One region of the Kushneria sp. Sum13 genome, then DNA from elsewhere that is predicted to be linked to it. Evidence: predicted binding sites of a transcription regulator. Region 1 holds the regulator's gene; each other region holds the start of a gene.

The links. The regulator sigma-54, encoded in region 1, starts transcription at its own class of promoters, with help from an activator protein. The targets are predictions, from matches to a motif close to TGGCACNNNNNTTGCTNT.
Region 2: the regulator sigma-54 is predicted to act here: its motif matches at 5,392-5,409, upstream of ACUN8C_RS15795 (NRAMP family divalent metal transporter).
Region 3: the regulator sigma-54 is predicted to act here: its motif matches at 6,476-6,493, upstream of ACUN8C_RS14845 (NCS1 family nucleobase:cation symporter-1).

Annotation. Positions count from the first base shown of each region.
Region 1 is NZ_CP199847.1:1,359,315-1,366,709, reverse strand. Features, by position in the region: gene lptA (lipopolysaccharide transport periplasmic protein LptA) at 1-510, shown strand, start outside; gene lptB (LPS export ABC transporter ATP-binding protein) at 507-1,232, shown strand; gene ACUN8C_RS06395 (RNA polymerase factor sigma-54) at 1,352-2,770, shown strand; gene hpf (ribosome hibernation-promoting factor, HPF/YfiA family) at 2,938-3,249, shown strand; gene ptsN (PTS IIA-like nitrogen regulatory protein PtsN) at 3,253-3,726, shown strand; gene rapZ (RNase adapter RapZ) at 3,738-4,634, shown strand; gene ACUN8C_RS06375 (HPr family phosphocarrier protein) at 4,621-4,890, shown strand; gene mgtE (magnesium transporter) at 4,973-6,325, shown strand; gene pmbA (metalloprotease PmbA) at 6,383-7,395, opposite strand, start outside.
Region 2 is NZ_CP199847.1:3,407,514-3,414,908, forward strand. Features, by position in the region: gene ACUN8C_RS15765 (DUF445 domain-containing protein) at 1-937, shown strand, start outside; gene ACUN8C_RS15770 (hypothetical protein) at 973-1,323, opposite strand; gene ACUN8C_RS15775 (catalase) at 1,617-3,269, shown strand; gene ACUN8C_RS15780 (SEC-C metal-binding domain-containing protein) at 3,355-3,540, opposite strand; gene ACUN8C_RS15785 (Hsp20 family protein) at 3,911-4,405, shown strand; gene ACUN8C_RS15790 (GntR family transcriptional regulator) at 4,498-5,166, opposite strand; gene ACUN8C_RS15795 (NRAMP family divalent metal transporter) at 5,448-6,686, shown strand; gene ACUN8C_RS15800 (LamB/YcsF family protein) at 6,700-7,395, shown strand, end outside.
Region 3 is NZ_CP199847.1:3,197,849-3,205,243, forward strand. Features, by position in the region: gene ACUN8C_RS14820 (sensor histidine kinase) at 1-642, shown strand, start outside; gene ACUN8C_RS14825 (LacI family DNA-binding transcriptional regulator) at 741-1,784, shown strand; gene ACUN8C_RS14830 (TRAP transporter substrate-binding protein) at 1,781-2,782, shown strand; gene ACUN8C_RS14835 (TRAP transporter small permease) at 2,794-3,387, shown strand; gene ACUN8C_RS14840 (TRAP transporter large permease) at 3,384-4,691, shown strand; gene ACUN8C_RS14845 (NCS1 family nucleobase:cation symporter-1) at 4,826-6,286, opposite strand; gene ACUN8C_RS14850 (GntR family transcriptional regulator) at 6,731-7,395, shown strand, end outside.

The DNA.
Region 1 (7,395 bases):
CTCGGCCAGCAGGCCATGGCTCTGGAAAGCGATCGCCAGAAACCCATCAATATCGGCGCCGATGAACTCAACATCGATAACCGTGCCGGGACGGCCGTGTATACCGGCACGGTCGAAGTCGATCAGGGCACCATGAAGCTGCGCTCCAGTCGGGTCGAGCTCAAGCGCGCCCAGAGCGGCGCCCTCTCGAGCTTGACCGCGAAGGGCGGCAGCGGTGGGCGCGCCTACATTGAGCAGCAGCCGGCGCCCAGCGACCCGCTGGCCAAGGGCTGGGGCAACACCATCATCTATCACGCTGGAGAGCGGCGCGTTGAGCTGATCGGCAACGCCGAGCTGCATCAAAACGGAGACACCTTTAACGGCGGCTACGTGGAGTATTTCCTAGACTCCCGTCAGGTCAACGCCCGTGGCGGCCAGAGCGCTCAGGACAAGAGCACTTCCGGCAACTCCGACGGCCGTGTGCGCATGCAGCTTACTCCCGAAGATCAACAGGGCAGCAGCAACCAATGAAAACCCTTCACGCAGCCCATCTGGCCAAAAGCTTCAAGGGGCGCCGTGTCGTTCAGGACATCAGCCTGTCGATCAGACAGGGAGAGATCGTCGGGCTGCTCGGCCCCAACGGGGCCGGCAAGACCACCTCGTTTTACATGATCGTCGGGCTGATTCAGGCCGATGCCGGACACGTGGCCATCGATGATCTCGACCTGAGCCGTCGTCCGATGCACCAGCGCGCCCATGCCGGCATCAGCTATCTGCCTCAGGAAGCGTCCATCTTTCGCAAGCTCTCCGTGGCCGACAACATCATGGCCATCCTTGAAACCCGCAGGGACCTGGACCGTCATCAGCGTCGCGAACGGCTGAACCAGCTGCTTGAAGAGTTCAGCATCAGCCATATTCGGGACAACATGGGCATGAGTCTTTCGGGTGGTGAACGACGCCGCGTCGAAATCGCCCGGGCGCTGGCCATCGAACCGGCCTTTATTCTGCTCGATGAACCCTTTGCCGGCGTCGATCCCATTTCGGTCGGCGAGATCAAGGGCATTATCCGCCAGCTGCGTACCCGTGGTATCGGTGTATTGATTACCGACCACAACGTGCGTGAAACGCTGGATATCTGTGATAACGCCTATATCGTCGGCAGCGGCCTGATCATTGCCGAAGGAGATGCCAACGCTGTCCTGAACAATCAGCATGTGCGCGACGTCTACTTGGGTCACGAATTTCGCCTTTAATCCCGATGGGTTGTTGGCAAATGGCATGATAATTGCTGCTTGTAGCACCTTCAGCACTTGCAAGGTCGTTGCGGACTGGATAGCGTGACATCAAACGTTGGCGACCGGGCCTTGCGAACATGATGAAACCCGCCTTACAGCTGCGCACTGGCACGCATCTCACCATGACGCCTCAACTGCAGCAGGCCATCCACCTGCTGCAGCTGTCCACGCTTGATTTACAGCAGGAACTCCAGATGGCACTGGAGAGCAACCCGCTGCTGGACACCGAGGAAGAGCACACCATTGAGCAGCCGGAAACGCCGCTGTCTCAGGACGAATGGTCCAGCGATATCCCCGAGGAATTGCCGCTGGATGCCCGCTGGGAGGATCTCTATACCAACGGCAGCAGCACTGCTGGCCTCGGTAGCGATGACAGCTTCAACATCGAGCACAACGCCTTGGCCGTCGATCTGGCGTCACATCTTCGTGCACAGATTCTGCTGATGGATATGGACCCGCGCGAGCACCTGATCACCGATACCCTGCTGGATGCTCTCGAACCCAGTGGCTATCTGGGCGCGGGACTTGAGGACCTTGGCAAGGGCCTTCGACAGCAGGGCCTGGGTGATCTGCGTCAGGCCGAGCTGGAACGCATGTTGTCGCGACTTCAGCAGTGTGAACCGATCGGAGTCTTTGCGCGCGACCTGCGCGAATGCCTGCTGCTGCAGCTTGACCAGCTGCCGGAGGATGTCCCCTGGCTTGCCCAGACACGCCGCATGATCCGTCAGTTTCTCGAACCGCTGGGGCAAAACGACCGGCGTCTTCTCAAGCGACGTCTGAGCCTTGATGATGAAGCGCTTGATCAGGTGATCCACACCATTCGCTCGCTTAACCCGCGCCCGGGCCAGGCGTTTGAATCGGTAGATCAGCACCTTGTCATTCCCGATCTGGTACTGCGCTACCACGGGCGACAGGGTTGGCAGGTCGAGCTCAATCAGGAGTCCCTGCCAAGGCTTCGCATCCAGCCCGACTATGCGGCACTGGTGCGCCGTGCCGATAAAAGCGAGGAAAACACCTTTCTCAAGCAGCATCTTCAGGAAGCACGCTGGCTGCTCAAGAGCCTGTCGAGTCGCAATGATACCCTCTTGCGGGTAGGGCAGGAGATCATGACGCGTCAGGCAGGCTTCATCGAGCACGGGGACGAGGCGCTCAAACCCATGATTCTGGCCGACATTGCCCAGGCCGTGGACATGCATGAATCCACCATTTCCCGGGTCACCACGCGCAAGTATATCCATACGCCTCGCGGCATCGTGGAGCTCAAGTATTTCTTCTCAAGCCACGTCGGCCAGGAAGGTGACGCCCATGCCAGCACGGCCATTCGCGCCCGAATCCGCAAATTCATCGGCGATGAAGCGCCGCGACGCCCGCTCTCCGATGCCCGGCTGGTGCAGCTTCTGGCCGACAACGGCATCATGGTGGCCAGGCGCACCGTGGCAAAGTATCGTGAGGCCATGGGCATTCCCTCTTCCAGCGAGCGTAAACGTCTGGCATGAGCCATTGTGATACCAGGCCGCCGGAAAGCATTCGTGAAACATAACAACATGATTCAGGGTTTGCGCTGACGGGAAAAGCGTTACAATCTGATAGTAGCCGGAGAGGCTTGCAGGTCCGGCAGTCCATACGGACTACCGGTTATCCGTTTCGATCCAGGGAGCATGCCATGCAGGTAAACATTACCGGGCACCACGTCGAACTGACCGATGCACTGCGCGAGCACGTCAACCAAAAGCTTGCCAAGCTGGAACGTCACTATGACAACATCACCAATGTTCAGGTGACGCTGTCCGTCGAAAAGGAGCGCCAGCAGGCCGCGGCCACGCTACATGCCGCAGGTGCCGAACTTCATGCTCAGGCCGAGCAGGAAGACCTTTATGTTGCCATCGATGCCTTGACCGAGAAGCTTGATCGACAGCTGCTCAAGCACAAGGAGAAAATACAGGCCCGCTCCCAGGGCAACGGCAAATACCTGTAACCCATGACACTTGACCAGATACTCCCCTCCGACCGAATCCTGTTTGATGTGGAAGGAGGCAGCAAGAAGCGCGTGCTGGAGTTTTTCAGCGGGTTCATCTCACAAAACATTCCCAGTCTCGACAGCCAGGAAGTCTTTTCCCGTCTGATCAGCAGGGAGCGTCTGGGGAGTACCGGTGTGGGGAATGGCGTGGCCATTCCCCATGCCCGCAATTCGCACTGCCGCCAGCCACTGGCGGGATTCATGCGTCTTCAACAGGCCGTGGATTTCGATGCCATTGATGGCGAACCCGTCGATCTGCTTTTTGTGCTGCTGGTGCCTGAAGCTGCTGAAGACACGCATCTTTCCCTGCTGGCGCAGATCGCTGAAGTCATGAACGCCGCCGAAACCCGGCATGCCCTGCGCAACGCCCATGATGAGCAGGAACTTCATGACATCCTGATGCAGGCCATCAGCCAACTTTCCACGCGAGTATAAGCAGCATGGCCATGGAACTTGTTATCGTCAGTGGACGCTCCGGTTCCGGTAAATCCATTGCGCTGCAGGCACTGGAAGATCAGGGCTTTTATGCCATCGACAATCTTCCGGCAATGCTTTTGTCTGCCTTGATCGACGAGCTCGAAGCCGGCAGCCCGCATCGTAACCGCGTTGCGGTCAGCATTGATGCCCGTAACCTGCCCAGTGAGCTGGAGCGTTTTCCGGAACATCTGGAAGCGCTGTCCACCCGCGGCATTCATTGCCGGGTGGTCTATCTCACCGCGGATTCCCGCGTTTTGCTGGAACGCTACGCCGGTACCAGGCGGCGCCATCCGCTGACGCGTGAAACCCAGATGACGCTGGCCGAGGCCATTGAAGCCGAACATGTGTTTCTCTCGCCCATCCGTAATACCGCTGACTTGGTCATTGACACCTCCAGTCAGTCGGTACATGACCTGCGCCGCCGCATCGCCGAGCAGGTTGCCCGTCATGCCGTCAACGAACTGACGCTGACCTTTGAGTCCTTTGGTTTCAAGCGCGGCGTGCCGCTGGACGCCGATATGGTATTCGATGTCCGCTGTCTGCCCAATCCCTACTGGGACCCGCGCTATCGTACCCAGACCGGACAGGACAGTGACGTGATCGCCTTTCTGGAAGCCCATGATGAAGTCAAGGCGATGTTTGATGACATCTGTCAGTGGCTGGAGCGCTGGATGCCGTCCTATTTGGCCAGCCACCGCAGCTATCTGACCGTGGCCATTGGCTGTACCGGCGGCCAGCATCGATCGGTCTATCTGACCGAGCAGCTTGGTGAGCATTTTGCCGGTCAGTTCCCGGCGGTACGCATTCGCCACCGCGAACTGACCATTCAGCGCGCTGTCAGTGAGGCGGGTGATGCTTCAGCGTGAACTGACCCTGACCAATCGTCGCGGCCTGCACGCCCGGGCCGCGACACGTCTTGTACAGTGCTGTCAGCCCTTTGCCTCAAGCGTCACGATTTATCACGGTGACCGTAGCGCGGACGCGGCCAATATCATGTCCCTGTTGATGCTGGCCGCCCCCTGTACCAGCGTGGTGCAGGTGCAGGTAGAAGGCGAGGATGCCGAAGAGGCGCTGAACGCCATCGTGGCGCTTTTCGAGGCGCGCTTTGACGAAGATCAGTAGATCCGTCAGGCACTCACAAACATTGTTCGACACTTTGCTAGAATACGGCTCTTGAATGGGCTGACACAGGGATGTCGCGACAATGAGCAATGACCATAAAGGACGTCAGCCTCGTCTGGAGCGACTTGAAAACGCTCTGGCGCAGCGGGAAATGGATCAGGTACGCCGCCTGCTCCGCCGCGGCCTGCCCCCTGCCGACATTGCCCAGCTGCTGGAATCCACGCCGCCACGCGAGCGCGACATTCTCTGGGAGCAGGTCGACAGTCACGCCAAGGGCGAAATTCTTCAATATCTCAATGATGACATTCAGACCGAGTTTCTGACCCGGATGGATGCGTCACAGCTGTTGATGGCCACTCAGCAGCTCGACAACGACGACGCCGCTGACCTGCTTCAGCGCCTGCCCCACACCACGCTTGAAGACATCCTGTCGATGATGACGCCCTCCCGTCGGGCGCGCATCGAGGCGGTACTGTCCTATCCCGAGGATACGGCCGGCGGACTGATGGACACCAACACCATCACGATTCGCCCGGACGTCACCCTGGATGTGGTTTTGCGCTATCTACGTCGACACCGGCGCCTGCCTGAATCCACCGATAACCTGCTGGTCGTGACGCGGCACAATGAGTTGATAGGCGTTTTGCCCATCAATCGGATTCTGGTCAGTGCCCCCGGTATCAGCGTGCGTGAAATCATGGATACCGACGTGGTCACCCTTACCGCACTGATGCATGAAGATGAGGTGGCCAGCATCTTTGAGCGCAGGGATTTGATCTCGGCGCCGGTGATCAGCGCCGACAACCGGCTGCTGGGCCGCATTACCATTGATGACGTGGTCGATGTCATTCGTGAAAACTCGGCACGCACCATGATGAGCATGGCCGGTCTCGAGGATGAAGAGGATACCTTCGCCCCCGTGCTGCGGACCAGTCGCCGGCGCGCCGTCTGGCTGGGCATCAATCTGATCGCCGCCACCATCGTCTCGATTGCCATCGGCTTTTTCGAAGATACCATTCAGCAGATTGCTGCCCTGGCCGTCCTGATGCCCATCGTTTCCAGCATGGGCGGGATTGCCGGTTCGCAGACCCTGACTGTCTTGATTCGCGGTCTGGCGCTGGGGCACGTCTCGGGTGCCAATGTCCGCTGGCTGGTCGTGCGCGAGCTGATGTCCGGCTCGCTTAACGGGGTGCTCTGGGCCGTGGTGGTGGCCGTCATGGCCGTGGCCCGTTTCCATGACATGACGCTGGGCATCATCATCGCCATGGCGATGGTCATCAACCTGCTGGTGGCCGCGCTGGCCGGCACCCTGATTCCGGTCATTCTGAAAAGGCTGTCGATCGATCCGGCCCTATCCGGCGGTGTGCTGCTCACCACCATTACCGATGTCGTGGGCTTTGTGGCCTTTCTGGGCCTGGCCACGGCCATGTACTGACAAAACGACAGGGCCTTCAGGGCATCATGATGCCCCGAAGACGCACAAGCTGTTTGCCTATCCTGCAACCATCATGTCATCGATCAGCCAGCTGCCGGTATGCACGCTGCTGCGCCGGTCGATGTCATCGCCCAGCCCCACGAGATTGCCGTACATGTCGCGCAGGTTGCCGGCAATGGTGAACTCTTCCACGGGTGCCACGATCTTGCCCTTTTCAATGAGGAAACCGGCCGCGCCGCGGGAGTAGTCTCCGGTGACCGTATTGACGCCCTGTCCCATCAACTCGGTCACCATGACACCCCGCTCGACGCTGCCCAGAAGCGCTTTTTCAGGCGTAAGCGGGGCCTGCAGACGCACGTTGCGCGCCCCACCAGCGTTGCCGGTGGTGACCAGCCCCAGCCTCCGGGCGCTATAGCTCGAGAGCATCCAGCTGGCCAGCCGCCCGTCCACAATGAAGTCATTGTCACGCGTATAGACCCCTTCATCGTCATAGGCACTGCTGGCCATGGCGCCATACTCGCGCGGGCGCTCTCCAAGGCTCAGCCACTCGGGAAACAGGGACGCTCCCATCGTGTCGCACAAAAAGGAGGATTCGCGAAAAATGGCCCCGCCGGCAATGGCGTTGAGCAGATGTCCGATCAGCGAGCGCGCCATGCTCGGCGTAAACATTACCGGCATTCTGCCGGTATCCATCGGCCGGGCACCCAGCCGCGCCATGGCCTGCTCGGCCGCTACGCGCCCGACGGACTCGGGCGCCCTGAGACGCGCGGCATCGCTGCTGACGGTATAGTCGTGATCACGCTGCATCCCTGCACCATCGCGAGCAATCATCATGCACGACAGCGAATGATGGCTGGCACGCGTCACCCCCATAAAGCCGTGGCTGTTGGCGTAAACACTCACCCCTTCACTGGTCGTGAGCGAGGCGCCATCGCTGCTGTCGATGCCCTCAACGGCAAGGCCGCCCTGCTCACAGCGTCTGGCAAGCTCGATGCCGTCATCGGGCTCCAGCGCCCAGGGGTGATGAACGCCCATATCAGGCATGTCCTGCGCCAGAAGTTCCGGGTCGG
Region 2 (7,395 bases), 1.7 Mb from region 1:
CGCGCTGGTGAACTGGCTGTCACGCCCCGAGCGACGCGCCATGGTCGCCGAGCGCCTGACCCAGGCCATGAGCACGTCACTGTCGGCGGTTCGCCAGAGTGCGGCGCGGGATTTCCTGACCCGCACCCTGCGCCACCATCTGGGACGTATCAATACCGCCCGGCTGATGGGCAGCGCGCTGAGCGTGCTGGCCGCCGAGGGGCGCCATCAGGCGCTGCTGGATGACTCTCTGGCCCGGCTTTCGCGCTGGCTCGAGGTCGAAGACAATCAGGAACGGGTCAAGCACTTCATTACCGGTACCGTCTTCAAGCTGTTCAACCCGCGGGTGATGGGGCGCGAAGTCAGCATGCACCGGCTGGCCGGCTGGCTGATCAACGAGCGTATTGTCGAGCAGAGTGCCCGCCTGATCAGTGAGGTCAGCGACGACCCCGACCACCCGCTGCGCCACCATCTGGATCGCCAGTTTGCCGAATTCATCGAGCGCATGCGTCATGACCCGGCCTTTGCCCGGCGTCTGGACCGCCTGCGCGATGATATCCTCAACAATGACCGCCTCAGCGACTATGTCGCCGGCGTCTGGGAAGAACTGATGGACTGGCTGGCCCGTGACCTGAAAGCCCAGGACTCTCAGTCACGCGCCTGGCTTGAGCATTTCATCGATTACTACGCGCGCACGCTTGAACATGACGCCCCGGCGCGCGAATGGCTCAACGAGCAGGCCGTGACACTGCTGCCGGCGATGGTCGAGCGGAACGGGTCGCGCATCGATGACTATATCCAGCGCTATCTGGACAGCCTCGACAGTGACGAGATCGTCGCCCAGATCGAGAAAAACGTCGGCAATGACCTGCAGTTCATCCGCATCAACGGCACCCTGGTCGGCGGCCTGATCGGGCTGGCCATTCATGCCCTGACCCAGCTGGTGCTGACGCTTTAACGATTGAGGCTTGAAAGCACTGCGGTGCCACCGAATCACTCTAGGGTGACAAAGACCGAGCGACGCGGCTGCCCGTTGACCGCTCGGCTGATGTGCCCCCGCCCGGTGGTGTCCTCGCACAGCAGGATATCGCCGGTGTTCAACCGCCTTGTTTCACCACTGCCCACGGTAATGTCCACGCTGCCATCCAGCATCAGGATGTACTGGCGCTGCGGCGCGTTGTGCCAGCCATAGTTGTAATCGGCAGCGGTTTCACGAAAGACAAGGCCGGTGGCCGGAATGCGTACCGACAGTCTTCCGATCTCGGCGTCACCGCCTACCTCAATGTGTAAATTTTCGAAGTGGGATTCGCCGTCCTCCCCGGAATACAGTCTCGTCACATGCATCAGGCGCACTCTTGTTATGTCATGAGAGTGCCCATAGTGCCCTGTTATGCCGAACTGACCTGTGCCGTTCATGCTCGATGTGGGCACATGATGCCACCTCTTAAGCATCAACGATGTTTCACGTGAAACATGCCTCTGGCATACGACCTTCTCTTTGGGCGTCATAGCCCTGGTCTCTACGGGGCGATAGGACTAATCCATGAAGTTACCGTGATATCTTTCGCGTTCGGGGCCGCTCGTGACCGGTTCCAGACACGATCCGTTCGACAGGATGTCAAAAGAGGAAAAATGGCATGTCAGATAGAGATAACGAACTGACCAATCGACAGGGTCATCCTGTCACCAACAATCAGTCGCAGCGCACGGTCGGCAGCCGTGGCCCGGCAACGCTTGAGAACTATCAGTTTCTCGAAAAGATCAGTCATTTCGACCGCGAGCGCATTCCCGAGCGCGTGGTCCATGCCCGTGGCTTCCTGTCCTACGGCGAGTTTGAAGCCACCGGCATGATCGGTGACGAACCGGCATCGAAGTACACGCGTGCGAAACTCTTTCAGGAAGCCGGCAAGAAAACCGATCTGGCACTGCGTTTTTCGACCGTGATTGGCGGGCGCGACTCATCAGAGGCTGCTCGCGACCCGCGTGGTTTTGCCGTCAAGTTCTACACCGAAGACGGCAACTGGGATCTGGTCGGCAACAATCTGCCCGTGTTCTTTATCCGGGATGCGATCAAGTTCCCGGACGTGATCCATTCGCTCAAGCCTGACCCGGTCACCTTCCGTCAGGAACCCAACCGCATCCTCGACTTCATGAGCCAGACGCCTGAATCGATGCATATGCTCACGCATCTATTCAGCCCACGCGGCATTCCGGCCTCCTATCGTCATCAGGAAGGCTTCGGGGTCAATACCTACAAGATGGTCAACGCCCAGGGCGAGACGGTGCTGGTCAAGTACCACTTCCACCCGCAGTGCGGTGTCGCCAGTTTTACCGCGGCCGAAGCCGCCAGGGTACAGGGCCAGGAGCTGGGTTCGGCCTCCAAAGATCTGTTCGAGGCCATCGAGCGCGGTGACTATCCCAAGTGGGACGTCTTCGTCCAGCTGATGGAAGATCACGACCATCCCGAGCTCGACTGGGATCCGCTGGATGACACCAAGATCTGGCCGGAAAACGACTTCCCGCTGCGCAAGATCGGCGTCATGACGCTGAACCGCAACGTGCAGAACTTCTTTGCCGAAAACGATCAGATCGCCATGGGTACCGGCGTACTGGTCGACGGTCTGGACTTCTCTGACGACAAGATGCTGGTCGGTCGTACGTTCTCCTACTCCGATACCCAGCGCTATCGCATCGGGCCGAACTACCTGCAGCTGCCGGTCAACCAGCCCAAAAATGCAAAGGTCGCGACCAACCAGCGTGACGGTCAGATGGCTTACCATGTTGATCACGCGCCGGGCCAGAATCCGCACATCAACTTCGAGCCGTCGATTCATAACGGTCTGCACGAAGCCGAGCAGGAAGAGCCCTACAATGCGCCCGAAGTGCATGGCCGACTGACCCGCAGTGTGCTGGAGCGTCGCAACGACTACGTGCAGGCGCGCGGTCGCTATAACACCATGCAGGACTGGGAGCGTGATGACCTGATCGAGAACCTGTCCGGCATGATGCAGGTGTGCGAGCGTGACGTGCAGGAACGTATGCTGTGGCACTTCTGGATGGTGCATGACGACTACGGTACCCGCATCGCCAAGAACATCGGCATGAGCGTTGACGATGTGAAGCATCTCAAGCCGCTGGCCAAGCAGGTGCTCACTGACGAGGACAAAAAGCGTCTCGAGAACCTGGGCAACAATGGTGACACCATTGACCCCAGCGCCTGGGGCCAGTGGACCAGCTCGGTCGCCAACCGTCAGGCCACGGCAGAAGAAGTGCTCGGCGGCACCCTCTAAACGCCGGGATCACCTGATCTCTGTCTCATAACGAACCGGCGCCTTCGGGCGCCGGTTTTTTTATTCCTGTCTTTTTGCCGGGCGGCTAGCCGCCGTGACACTTCTTGAACTTCTTGTTACTGCCACAGGGGCATGGGTCATTGCGACCGACGTCTTTTAGAGCATTGCGCACCGGTGTCTGAGCACCGTGGTTACAGTTGGGACCGTGGACGTGGCCATGATGGTCGTGATCGTGCTGGCAGTTCGGGCCGTGAACGTGGGGTTGATTCATGTGATGTTTTCCGGTGATCGTGATCCCGTGATTATCGACGCCTGGCGCCAAAAAAGAAGCCCCTGACAAGGACAAACCATACCGCTATTACAAGCCAGTGCTGGAACGCCCTGCTACGGTTGAAAAATTTTTTGTATTGACCCGTTGAAACCTGAAGGACCGACCCTATTTTGCCTGACAGTGGTGCACAATCGGCTGACAGGGATTTTTTCAGGGAAGACTTGAAACGCCGCAAGACGCCACTATTTACCATAATGTCGCGATAACGGGCTCACTCAGAGCTGTAAGCGCGAGCGTAGATGCCGCCCATGCGGGTCTGCGAGTACCGACTCACGGTAGTGACGAACTTTGCTGTTTATCAGGAGGTTTTATGAACGCCATGACCCTTTCCCCACTCTTTCGTCGCAGCATCGGCTTTGATCGCCTGAACGACCTGTTCGAGCAGGCCGTGCACAACGACGCGCCCAGCTATCCGCCCTACAACGTCGAAAAGCACGGCGACAATGACTACCGTATCGCGGTGGCCACGGCCGGATTTGCCGAGGAAGAGCTCGACGTCAACGTCGAAAATCGCGTACTGACCATTACCGGCGGGCGCGGCGAGCAGGACAGTGACACGTCAGGGGTCACCTATCTGCATCGCGGCATCGCCAAACGCGCGTTCCGGCTCTCCTTCAGGCTTGACGAAAACATCGAGATCCAGGGCGCAAAGCTTGAAAACGGCCTGTTGATGGTCGACCTGCTGCGCGTGGTTCCCGAGCAGCAGCGCGCCCGTCAGATCCCGATCAACACGGGCCGGCATGCCCTGAGCGACTTCTCGGACCAGAAGACGCGCGCCGAATCCGGCGAGACCGTCAGCGCCTGAGAGACCGGTTTCGCCCGATCAGAGCGATAAAAACGACGTAAAAGGCCCCGCCAGCCATGGCGGGGCCTTTTGTCATTTGATCATCGAAGCCTTCAAGGCGTGGCCTGGCGCTCCCAGGCGGCCAGCACAACCCGTTCGGACTGAGCCAGATACTGCTCCAGCAGAGCCACGGCCGCTTTGGTATCACCGGCTTCAAAGGTCTCCAGCACCTGCTGGTTCATGTCGACATAGGGGGCATGCAGCCACTCCTTGTCGGACATCAACCCGAAGGCGAGACGCAGCTCGGCCAGAATCTGGCGAAAAAAGCCGTTCAGCCGCGCGCTGTCCGCCAGCGCCACAATGGCACCATGAAAGGCCATGTTGGCCGTACCCACCGCCAGCCAGTCCTGCTGCTCGATGTGCGCGTACGCTTCATTCACTGCGGCGCGCATCTCTCTTACCGCCGGGTGGCTGGGCCAGGCATCACTGAGGGCACGACATTCAATAAAGCGCCGCAGCCGGTAGATCTCGACAATGGAGGCGGCATCGGGGCTGGTCACAAAGACGCCACGATGCGGCTGATGCGTGACCAGACCTTCATGGGCCAGCGTGCGAAAGGCCTCTCTGAGCGTATTGCGCGACACGCCCAGCCGCTCACACAGCGCAACTTCCGACAGACGCTGTCCGGGCGTGAACGCCCCTTCTACCAGCAGGCGTCGAATGCCTGCTGCCACGCTGTCTCCCAGCGATTCACGCCTGTCTTCCAGGGCCTGATTTTTCATTCAGCACGATCCGATCATGACGTTGAGACCCACCCAGTGTTCCCGATAAAGGGGGCTGCCGACAAGCTCGCCTCTCGCCCCGAACTTGCGCACCAAAAGGGTGCCGCGAAGCGCCGTGATGCGCCGAAATGAAACGCAAGTCGAATACCCACCCACTGTCGTCACGGCTATTGTTGAACAATCGATACGGACAACACCTACAAAATCCGGCCGATCAGCCCATTGTGGCACGCTAATTGCTGGTATGGCCTGTGCCCCCTTCCTCTTTCGGAGCCTTTGACATGGCAGATACTCCTGACGTCGGGTTCGCCCGCTCCCGACGCGCCTCACTGATCGGTGCCGTCTTTTTGATGGCCACCTCGGCCGTGGGTCCCGGCTTTATCACCCAGACCGCCACCTTTACTGCCACCATGGGCGCAGCCTTTGCCTTTGGCATTCTGGCCTCAATCCTGATCGACCTGGTGGTACAGCTCAACATCTGGCGCGTGGTCACCGTCACCGGCATGCGCGCCCCAGAGGTCGCCAACGCCGCGCTGCCCGGCAGTGGTTATCTGCTGGCGATTTTGATCATCATTGGCGGGCTGACCTTCAACGTGGGCAACATCGCCGGCGCCGGTTTGGGGCTCAATGCCCTGCTGGGGCTGGACACGACCTGGGGTGGGCTGATCAGCGCCGTGATTGCCGCCGGTATTTTCTCTTCCCGACGCGCCGGCGTGGCCATCGATCGCATCATCATTGTGCTGGGCGTGTTGATGATGGCGATGACGGTGTTCGTCGCCATCGCCTCCAACCCGCCCGTGGGCGAGGCCCTGCGTCAGACCGTGATGCCCGATACCATCAACTTCGCCACCATCACCACCATCGTGGGCGGCACCGTCGGCGGCTATATCACCTACGCCGGCGCTCACCGCCTGCTGGACCGCGGCCTAGGCGGCGTCGAGAATGTCGAGACCGTGTCGAAAGCGGCCCTGCGCGGCATCCTGGTCACCGGGCTGATGCGCTACATCCTGTTTCTCGCCATTCTCGGCGTGGTCGCCAGCGGTGTGGTCATTGATGTCTCCAGTCAAAGCGCCAACCCGGCCGCTCAGGCCTTTCAGGCCGCCGCCGGAGCGCTGGGCCTGCGCGCCTTTGGCCTGATTCTGTGGGCCGCCGGCATCACCAGCATCATCGGGGCGGCCTATACCTCCATGAGCTTTTTAAGCGCCTTTCGCCCCGGCATCAGCGAGGGCGTACGTAACCGCGCCACGCTGGTATTCATCGCACTCTCGCTGATCGCCTTTGTATCGATAGGCACCCCGCCCGCCGCGCTGCTGGTGTTTGTCGGCGGCTTCAACGGCCTGATTTTGCCGGTGGGCCTGACGCTGTTCATTTATGTTGCCTGGCGGCGTAGTGACCTCATGCACGGACATCGCTACCCACGCTGGCTGCTGGTCTCCGGCGCCGTGGTCTGCGCGCTCACCTGGTATATGGGCTTTAACGCCATCGGCCCGATCTTTGCCTTTCTGACACCCTCTGCCTGAACAGGAGTCTCACATGTCCTTTATCGATTTGAACAGCGATCTGGGGGAAAGCTTCGGGGCGTGGCACATGGGCGATGACGCCGCCATGCTCGGCATCGTCACCAGCGCCAACGTCGCCTGCGGCTTTCATGCCGGCGACCCGGCCGGCATATTGCGCACCCTCAAGGCGGCGGCCAGCCATGGCGTCACGGTCGGTGCCCATGTCGGCTATCCGGATCTGGTGGGCTTTGGCCGACGCAACATGGACATCGCAAGCGATGAACTGCGCGCCGATGTGATCTACCAGATCGGCGCCCTCAGGGGGCTGGCCCGCGCCGCCGGCACGCAGGTGCGCTACGTCAAGCCACACGGCGCGCTCTACAACACCATCGCCCATGATCGGCGCCAGGCCGACGCCGTGCTGGCCGCCATTGATGATGTCGATGCCTCGCTGGTGCTGATGACGCTGGCAGGGTCACCGCTGAATGACTGGGCACGCAAGGCCGGTCTGCGCGTCGCCGCCGAGGCCTTTGCCGATCGCGCCTACCAGAGCGATGGCAGCCTGGTCTCGCGACGGGAAGCGGGGGCCGTGCTTCACGATGCCGACCAGGTCGCCGAGCGGATGCACCGGCTGGTGCGAGAAGGCGTCATCGAGTGCATCGACGGCCACGACATTGCCCTTCAGGCTGACTCCATCTGTGTCCACGGCGACAGCCCCGGCGCCGTCGCA
Region 3 (7,395 bases), 1.8 Mb from region 1:
CGTGCCCGGCTGGAGCTGGGCATGCAGGCACAGGAGTCCGGGGCGCTGAGAACCACGCTTGAAAGCGCCCAGCGCGACCTTGAAGCGTTGACGCTGCTGGCCAATCGGCTGCTGTCGCTGGCCCGAGTGGAAAACGATATTCGCCGCCGCGAGTTTGGCCCGCTGGATCTGACCGGGACGGCGCGCGACTTCTGCATGAGCATGGTGTCGCTGGCCTGGCAGCGCGGGCTGACGCTGGCGCTTGAAGCAGAGCACTCGGTCCGGGTGCAGGCGGACAGCGCCCTGATCAACGAACTGCTGGCGATCTTGATTGGCAACGCTCAGGCCTATACCCCCCCCGGCGGCCACATCACCGTACGTGTGCTGCCGGACGCCGTCATCGAAGTCGAGGACGACGGACCGGGCATTCCGGAAAGCGAACGCGAGCGGGTCTTCGAGCGCTTCTATCGGGCCCGGCAGACGTCAACCCGCACCGAAGATGTCGAGCGCGCCATCAGCGGTACCGGCCTGGGTCTGGCGATCGCCCGTCAGATATGTACGGCACTGGGCGCCGACATCTCACTGCATGAAGCCTCAGGCGGTGGCACGCTGGCCCGCGTAGCGTTTATAGCCGGCGCCGTGCCGTCAGGTCCTGGACGTTAGCCGTAGCACTAAAGCGCAATAGGCGCGATGCTGATGCAGCGCTAGCCTGTCAAACGTATTTGGATCGATCCAAAACACTCAAGTGACAGGTCATCGGCATGCCTCAGTCAGGAAAACACGTCACCCTCAAGGATCTGGCCGCGCATGCCGGCGTCTCGCGCTCGACCGTCTCGCTGGTCCTGCAGGAGAGTCCGCTGGTCGCCAGACATACCCGCGAGCGTGTCATGGCCGCCGCCAGGGCGCTGGGCTACGTCTACAACCGCGGCGCGGCCACCCTGCGCAGCGCTCGAACTGCGACCATCGGCGTGGTGGTGCACGATATTGCCAACCCCTTTTTCGGCACCATGGTGGCCGGGATCGATGAAACCCTCCAAAACGCCGACTACGTCTCCCTTCTGGCCAGCACCGGGGACAGCCCGGCGCGTCAGGAGCGCCTGGTTACCCGTCTGCGCGAGCAGCGCATTGATGCCCTGCTGCTCTGCCCGGCAGAAAATACGCCGGACACTCTGATCGACACCATCAACACCTGGGGGCTGCCCTGCATCGAAGTGATGCGTCACGCTGGTGAAATGCCTCGCGGTCACTACGTGGGCGCCGACATCCGCACCGGCCTTGGCCACGCCGTGGCCCACCTGGTCGGCCAGGGCCATCATCGCATCGCGCTGCTGACCGGCTCCGGGCACAGTTCGGCGGATCGTGAGCGCATCGCAGGCTATCAACACGCCATGCATGAGGCCGGTCTTGCTCCCGACATTCGCACCGGACGCAATGAGCTCACCCGTCGCGCGGGACTTGAGCGCACGCTCGAGATCATGCGCGAGCCCTCCCCGCCCACGGCCCTGATCTGTCACAACGACCTGATGGCACTGGGTGCCCTGCTGGCGCTGGCCCGGTTGAACATCACGCCGGGTGTTGATTGCGCGGTCATCGGCATTGATGACAGCGATGAAGCGGCGCTGAGCGAGCCGGCACTGTGCAGCCTTGCCACGCACCCCCACGCCATCGGACAGGCCGCCGCCGATCTGGCCCTGGCCTGTATTGCTGCGCCCGACAGCGACCCACGGCGCATCGTGCTGGAAACGTCTCTCAGAATTCGCGCCAGCGCCGACCACACCCTTCACCGTTCACGGGAGTCGTCATGACGTCTTGTCTACCTGTCCTGCGCCGCAGCCTCCCTCTGTTGCTGGCGATCGTGCTTCTGGGCCTGTCGGTGCTGTCACCTTCCAGAGTCAGCGCCCGCGAACTGATCTTTGGTCACGGCGCCACCGAAGAGACGGCCTATCACGCCAGCGCCGAGCGATTTGGCGAACTGTTGAAGGAAAAGAGCCACGGCGCGCTGACCGTCAGCCTCTATAGCAATTCGGTACTGGGCCACGAAACCGAGATGTTCGAGCAGCAAACCGCCGGCGCGCTGGATTTCTCGATCGTCAATCCAGGGCTGATCTCGGAGTTTTCCCATACCGCCAGCATCTTTTCGATCCCGTTTCTCTATCGCGATATCGATCACTGGAAACACGTGCTGGATGGCAAGGCCGGCCGCGAGATCGCCGAGCGCATCGAAGACGAAACCGGCGTGAAGGTGCTGGCCTACTACGGCGGCAGTACCCGCCAGATCGTCAGCACGCGGCCGCTGGAAAGCCTGGAGGATTTAAAGGGCATGAAGCTTCGGACCAATCCGACCCGGCCTGTCATCACGGCCTGGTCGGCACTGGGCACCCGCCCCACGGTCATGGCTTATCGCGAGATCTATACCGGCCTGCAGCTGGGCGCCATTGACGGGCTACTCAACGAGGCGGAGTGGATCTATCGCATGCGCTTTCATGAAGTCGCGCCCCATATCGGCCTCTCCGAGCATGACATTACCGTGCGGCTTTTAACCGTCTCGTCCCAGACCTGGCAGTCGCTGTCCCCCGAGGAGCAGCGTGAAGTGCAGGCCGCCGCCGATGAAAGCGAGCAGTTCGCCCGCGACCTGCAGATTCGTCTGGACCGGGAGTCACGGGAAAAGCTCAAGGAGGAAGGCGCGACCTTCTACCCGATGGATCGCAAGCGGATGCAGGCCATGGTCGCTGAACCGCTGGGCCGGGTAATCGATGAGATGGGCCTGCGCGATCTTTATGACCTGATCGTCAACACCGACTGAGGAGCCGCGCCATGGGAATCATTACGGCCCTGGGCCGATTCAACCGCGCTCTGGAACGAGTGCTTAATGCCGTGCTGCTGATGCTGCTGGCCGCCTTTATCCTGCTGATCATCTATCAGATCGCCAGTCGCAACCTGCCCATGCTGCCGGCGGCCTACGCCACCGAGGAACTCAGCCGCTTTGCCTTTCAGTGGATGATCATGCTGGGGACGGCACTGGGCGTACTGCACGCCGATCACTTCGTGCTCGAGGCCTTTTCCCGCAAGAGCGCCATGGGCCGATTCACCCGGGTGCTGCGCGATCTGGCCTGCCTGAGCGTCGGCGTCATCTTCATCGTTTTCGGCCAGACGTTCGCCGTCTCCGGCTTCAACCGCATCGCCAGCGCCTCGCAGTTGCCGATGGTGGTGACCTACTCGGCGTTTCTGGTCTGCGGCGTTTTGATCGTGCTGTTCAGTCTGCAGCGCCTGCTGCTGGGCGCCACTCAGGGGTTTGATGCCATGGAACGCGAACTCGATACCTCCTCCGATATCGAGGATACAGCGCCACCCACCAACAGGATCGATACCCCTTCAACGAACCAGTCCCAACAGGAGACACGCTCATGATGACGGCCGACTGGCTTTTTGTGCTGCCATGGCTCCTGTTTGTCCTGCTGGGCGTGCTGATCATACTGGGCGTGCCCATTGCGATGGCACTGGTGCTGACCTCGTTTGGCATCATCGTGCTCGACCCGCGGCTGGCGCCCTGGGTCATGTTTCAGCGCATGTACTACGGCATGGACTCGTTCGTGCTGCTGGCAGTGCCGCTGTTTCTGCTGGCCGGCAATTTGATGAACGCCGCGCGCATTACCGACCGCCTGATCACGCTGTGCCTCAACCTGGTCGGTCATGTAAAAGGCGCACTGGCCCATGTCAACGTGCTGGTGAGCATGCTGTTTGCCGGCGTATCGGGCTCCTCGACCGCCGACAGCGCCGGCATCGGCACGGTGCTGATCCCGGCGATGAAAAAGGAAGGCTATCCGGCGCACTTCAGTGTGGCGGTGACCGCAGCCTCCTCGGTCATGGGCATCATCATTCCGCCCTCGATCAACATGATCGTCTGGGGCGCACTGACCAGCACCTCGATTGCCGGACTCTTTTTAGGGGGCATCATCCCGGGGATCATGATCGCCATCACGCAGCTTCTGATGAACATGGGCTACGTACGTCGCTATGACGTCCCCACCCGCAAGCGCGCCACGCTCAGAGAGATCCTGCATTCCGGCAAGGACGGCCTGCTGGCCGCCGGCATCCCGGTGCTGATCATCGGCGGGATCACGCTCGGGATCGTCACGCCCACCGAGGCGGCGGTCATGGCCGTGCTCTATGCGCTGGTACTGGGTTTTCTGGTCTATCGCGAGCTGACCTTCAAAAGCGTGCTGGATGCCTCGACCGATACCGTCAGGCTCTGCTCGCTGTCGCTGTTCAGTCTGGTGGGCGCGGCCATCTTCGGTTATCTGATCAGTTTTTACCGCATTCCCCCGCATCTGATGGCCGGGGTGGAGATTACCGACCCGACCGTCCTGCTGATCGTGATCACGGTGGTGATGCTGCTGGTCGGCACCTTCATGGACTCGCTGCCGGCGATGGCCATTCTGGCGCCCATCTTTCAACCGCTGGCCGCTCAGGCGGGGATCGATCCGCTGCAGTTCGGCGTCATCAGCGTCATGGCGCTGGGCCTTGGTCTGATCACCCCACCCTACGGTCTGTGCCTGATGATTTCGGCGCGCATCGGCGGTATCCCGCTGCTGCAGGCCCTCGGCACGACCATGCTTTATCTGCTGGTCATGCTGGGCGTGATCGTGCTGCTGATCTTCTTCCCCGAACTGATCCTCTATCTGCCGAACACCTTCGGACCGGACAGCGGCTGAGGCCATTACCGGCCAGGGCCATGGCGACCGGGCGGCGATCAGCACCATCACGCCGCCCCTCTTGCGTTCGGCGCATAAAAAAGGGGCCCTGAGTGTTGCAGAACACTCAGGGCCCCTGATCGATCAGGCCGACTTCAGGGCCGTGACGTGACCGGCTTGCCGGCTGCGCCGCGACGCCAGAGGCCGGACTGCCAGCCGTGGGCCAGCGCGGCCACGCCACCGCCGAAGAAGACGGCAAAGCTGCTGATGTCGCCCAGCGGCGCCAGGCTGATCGGCACGCTCACCAGCCCGCCCAGGATCAGGGATCTCAGCGCAATCGGGTTGACGCCGTTCTTGTAGTGGTAGGTGCTGCCTTCAGCTGAGGAAAACAGGGCTTCGAGATCGATCTTCTGACGGCGCACCCTGTAAAAGTCCACCAGGATGATGCCGTAGAGCGGCCCGATCAGACCGGCCAGTACGCCCACCGTGTAGTGGATCAGTTCGGGGTTGTTGAACAGATTCCACGGCGTGAGAAAGATCGAGCCGACCGCGGCGATCATGCCGCCCATGCGCCAGCTGATCTTCTCGGGCGCGACGTGGGAGAAATCAAACGCCGGCGCCACGAAGTTGGCCACGATGTTGATGCCGATGGTGGCAGCAACAAACGCAAATACCCCCAGTACGGCAGCCGTGGCACTGTCGATACGGGCGACGGTTTCGATTGGGTCAGTCAGCATTTCACCAAAAATCTGCGGCGTGCCGGACACCACCACCACGGTAATGAGAGAAAACACCAGGAAGTTGACCGGCAGCCCCCAGAAATTGCCGCGACGCACGGCCTTCTCGGTGGCGCAGTAGCGTGAGAAGTCACCAAAATTCAGCGTGGGGCCGGCGAAGTAACTGGCGACCAGCACGGCGGCGATCACCATCTGCCACAGTGCCTCCCCGCCGCTCAGGGTCTGATTGGACAGCGACAGGCTGATGTTTTCAGGGCCGGCCTGCCAGACGATCCAGCCGGCCAGCGCAAACATGACGGCATAGACCAGCGGCCCGGCCCAGTCGTTGAAGCGGCGGATGGTATCCATGCCGCGCCAGAAGACCAGTGCCTGAAGCACCCACATCAGCGCAAAGCACAGCCAGCCCAGCGCCGAAAGCCCCACAAAGCTCACCTGGGTCCAGGATTCGAGCCCCGGGAACCAGCGCAGCAGCACCAGCAGCAGCGCGTTGGAGGCAAGCCAGGTCTGGATGCCGTACCACACCACGGCGATCAAACCGCGAATGACCGCCGGCACGTTGGCACCTTTCGTCCCAAAGGCCATGCGACAGATGACTGGAAAGGGCACGCCCGTGCGCTGGCTGGGCCGCGCCACGGCGTTGGCAAAAATCTGCACCACCAGAATGCCGACCAGCAATGAAATCAGTACCTGCCACCCCATCAGCCCAAGACCGAACAGGCTGGCTGCCAGTACATAGCCTCCGACACTGTGAATATCGGCCATCCAGAAGGCGAAAATGTTATAGGCGTTCCAGTCCTGTCTGGCCGGCGCCAGATCCTCGTTATAAAGATGCGGATCGGGCGCAGCGGGCTGTTGCCCTTCGGTCTTGATACGGTTCATGAGCGACTCCATGAAGGATCGTTACGCTGCCGCTGGCAGCCCTGCGATGGCCGGATGGCTGACATCGCCTGTCACTTCTTTCGTATACAATCCTTATGCCAGATTGAGACCGACAGCGATAAAAAATCGCATTCTGGTCGCAAGCAACTGTTGTAGCGTCGGTTTTTAATCATTAATGCCAACCTGTCTGAAGCGAGCACCGTGGCACCTCGCCATCAGGCTCGGCCATCAGTCATTTTCATGCACCATCAGGGTGCCAAAAAGCATTTATTTGCACCAAAAAAGGGCTTTTTCGTATACATCAGGCCTTTTATGCTTGCCCCTGATGGCGCCTTACTGTGCAAAAGCCGCCTTGCCAAAGGTCTTTATGGGCCGTGGCATGAAAAATGCTTGTATACAATCTTCAAGGCCGTCGCTTTACAGCAACAGCATGACAGGAGCCCCATGAACGATACTCGTCAGTTCCATCTGCTGGCCGGCATCATGACCGAGCGCGACACCCGCAGTGATGACGCCATCTATCAGTCGCTGTGGGAAGCCATCGTGGAGCACCGACTCTCCCCCGGCGCTCGGCTGCCGGAAGATGCGCTGGCCGGGGCCTTCGGGGTGAGTCGCACCATGATCCGCCGCGTACTGCAGCGTCTGGCGCTGGAGCAGCTGGTCACGCTTCGCACCTATCGCGGCGCCCAGATCACCAGCCCCACACCCGGTGAGGCGCGCGACGTCTTCAGAGCGCGGCGGCTGCTTGAAGGCGCTCTGCTGACCGAGGTCGTGGACCGCATCACGTCGGAAGATCTGCAGGCCCTGGCGCAAATCGCCGAGCAGGAGCACCACGCCACCCGCGAACAGGCCATTCGCCTGTCGGCGCGTTTCCACGCGCGGCTGATGGCGGTTGCCGGTAACGCCTCGCTGTCGGAGGCGCTCTCGCAGCTGATCTCGCGCACTTCGCTGATCATTGCCGTTTACGGCCGCCATCGGGCCGGCTGCCCCTGTGAACACCCGGACCTGATTGCCCTGCTGGAGGCGGGAGAACTGGCGCCCATTCAGACATGGATGCACCAGCATTTGACGGGCATCGAGGCGAGCCTTGATTTCACCGCCAGTGGCGA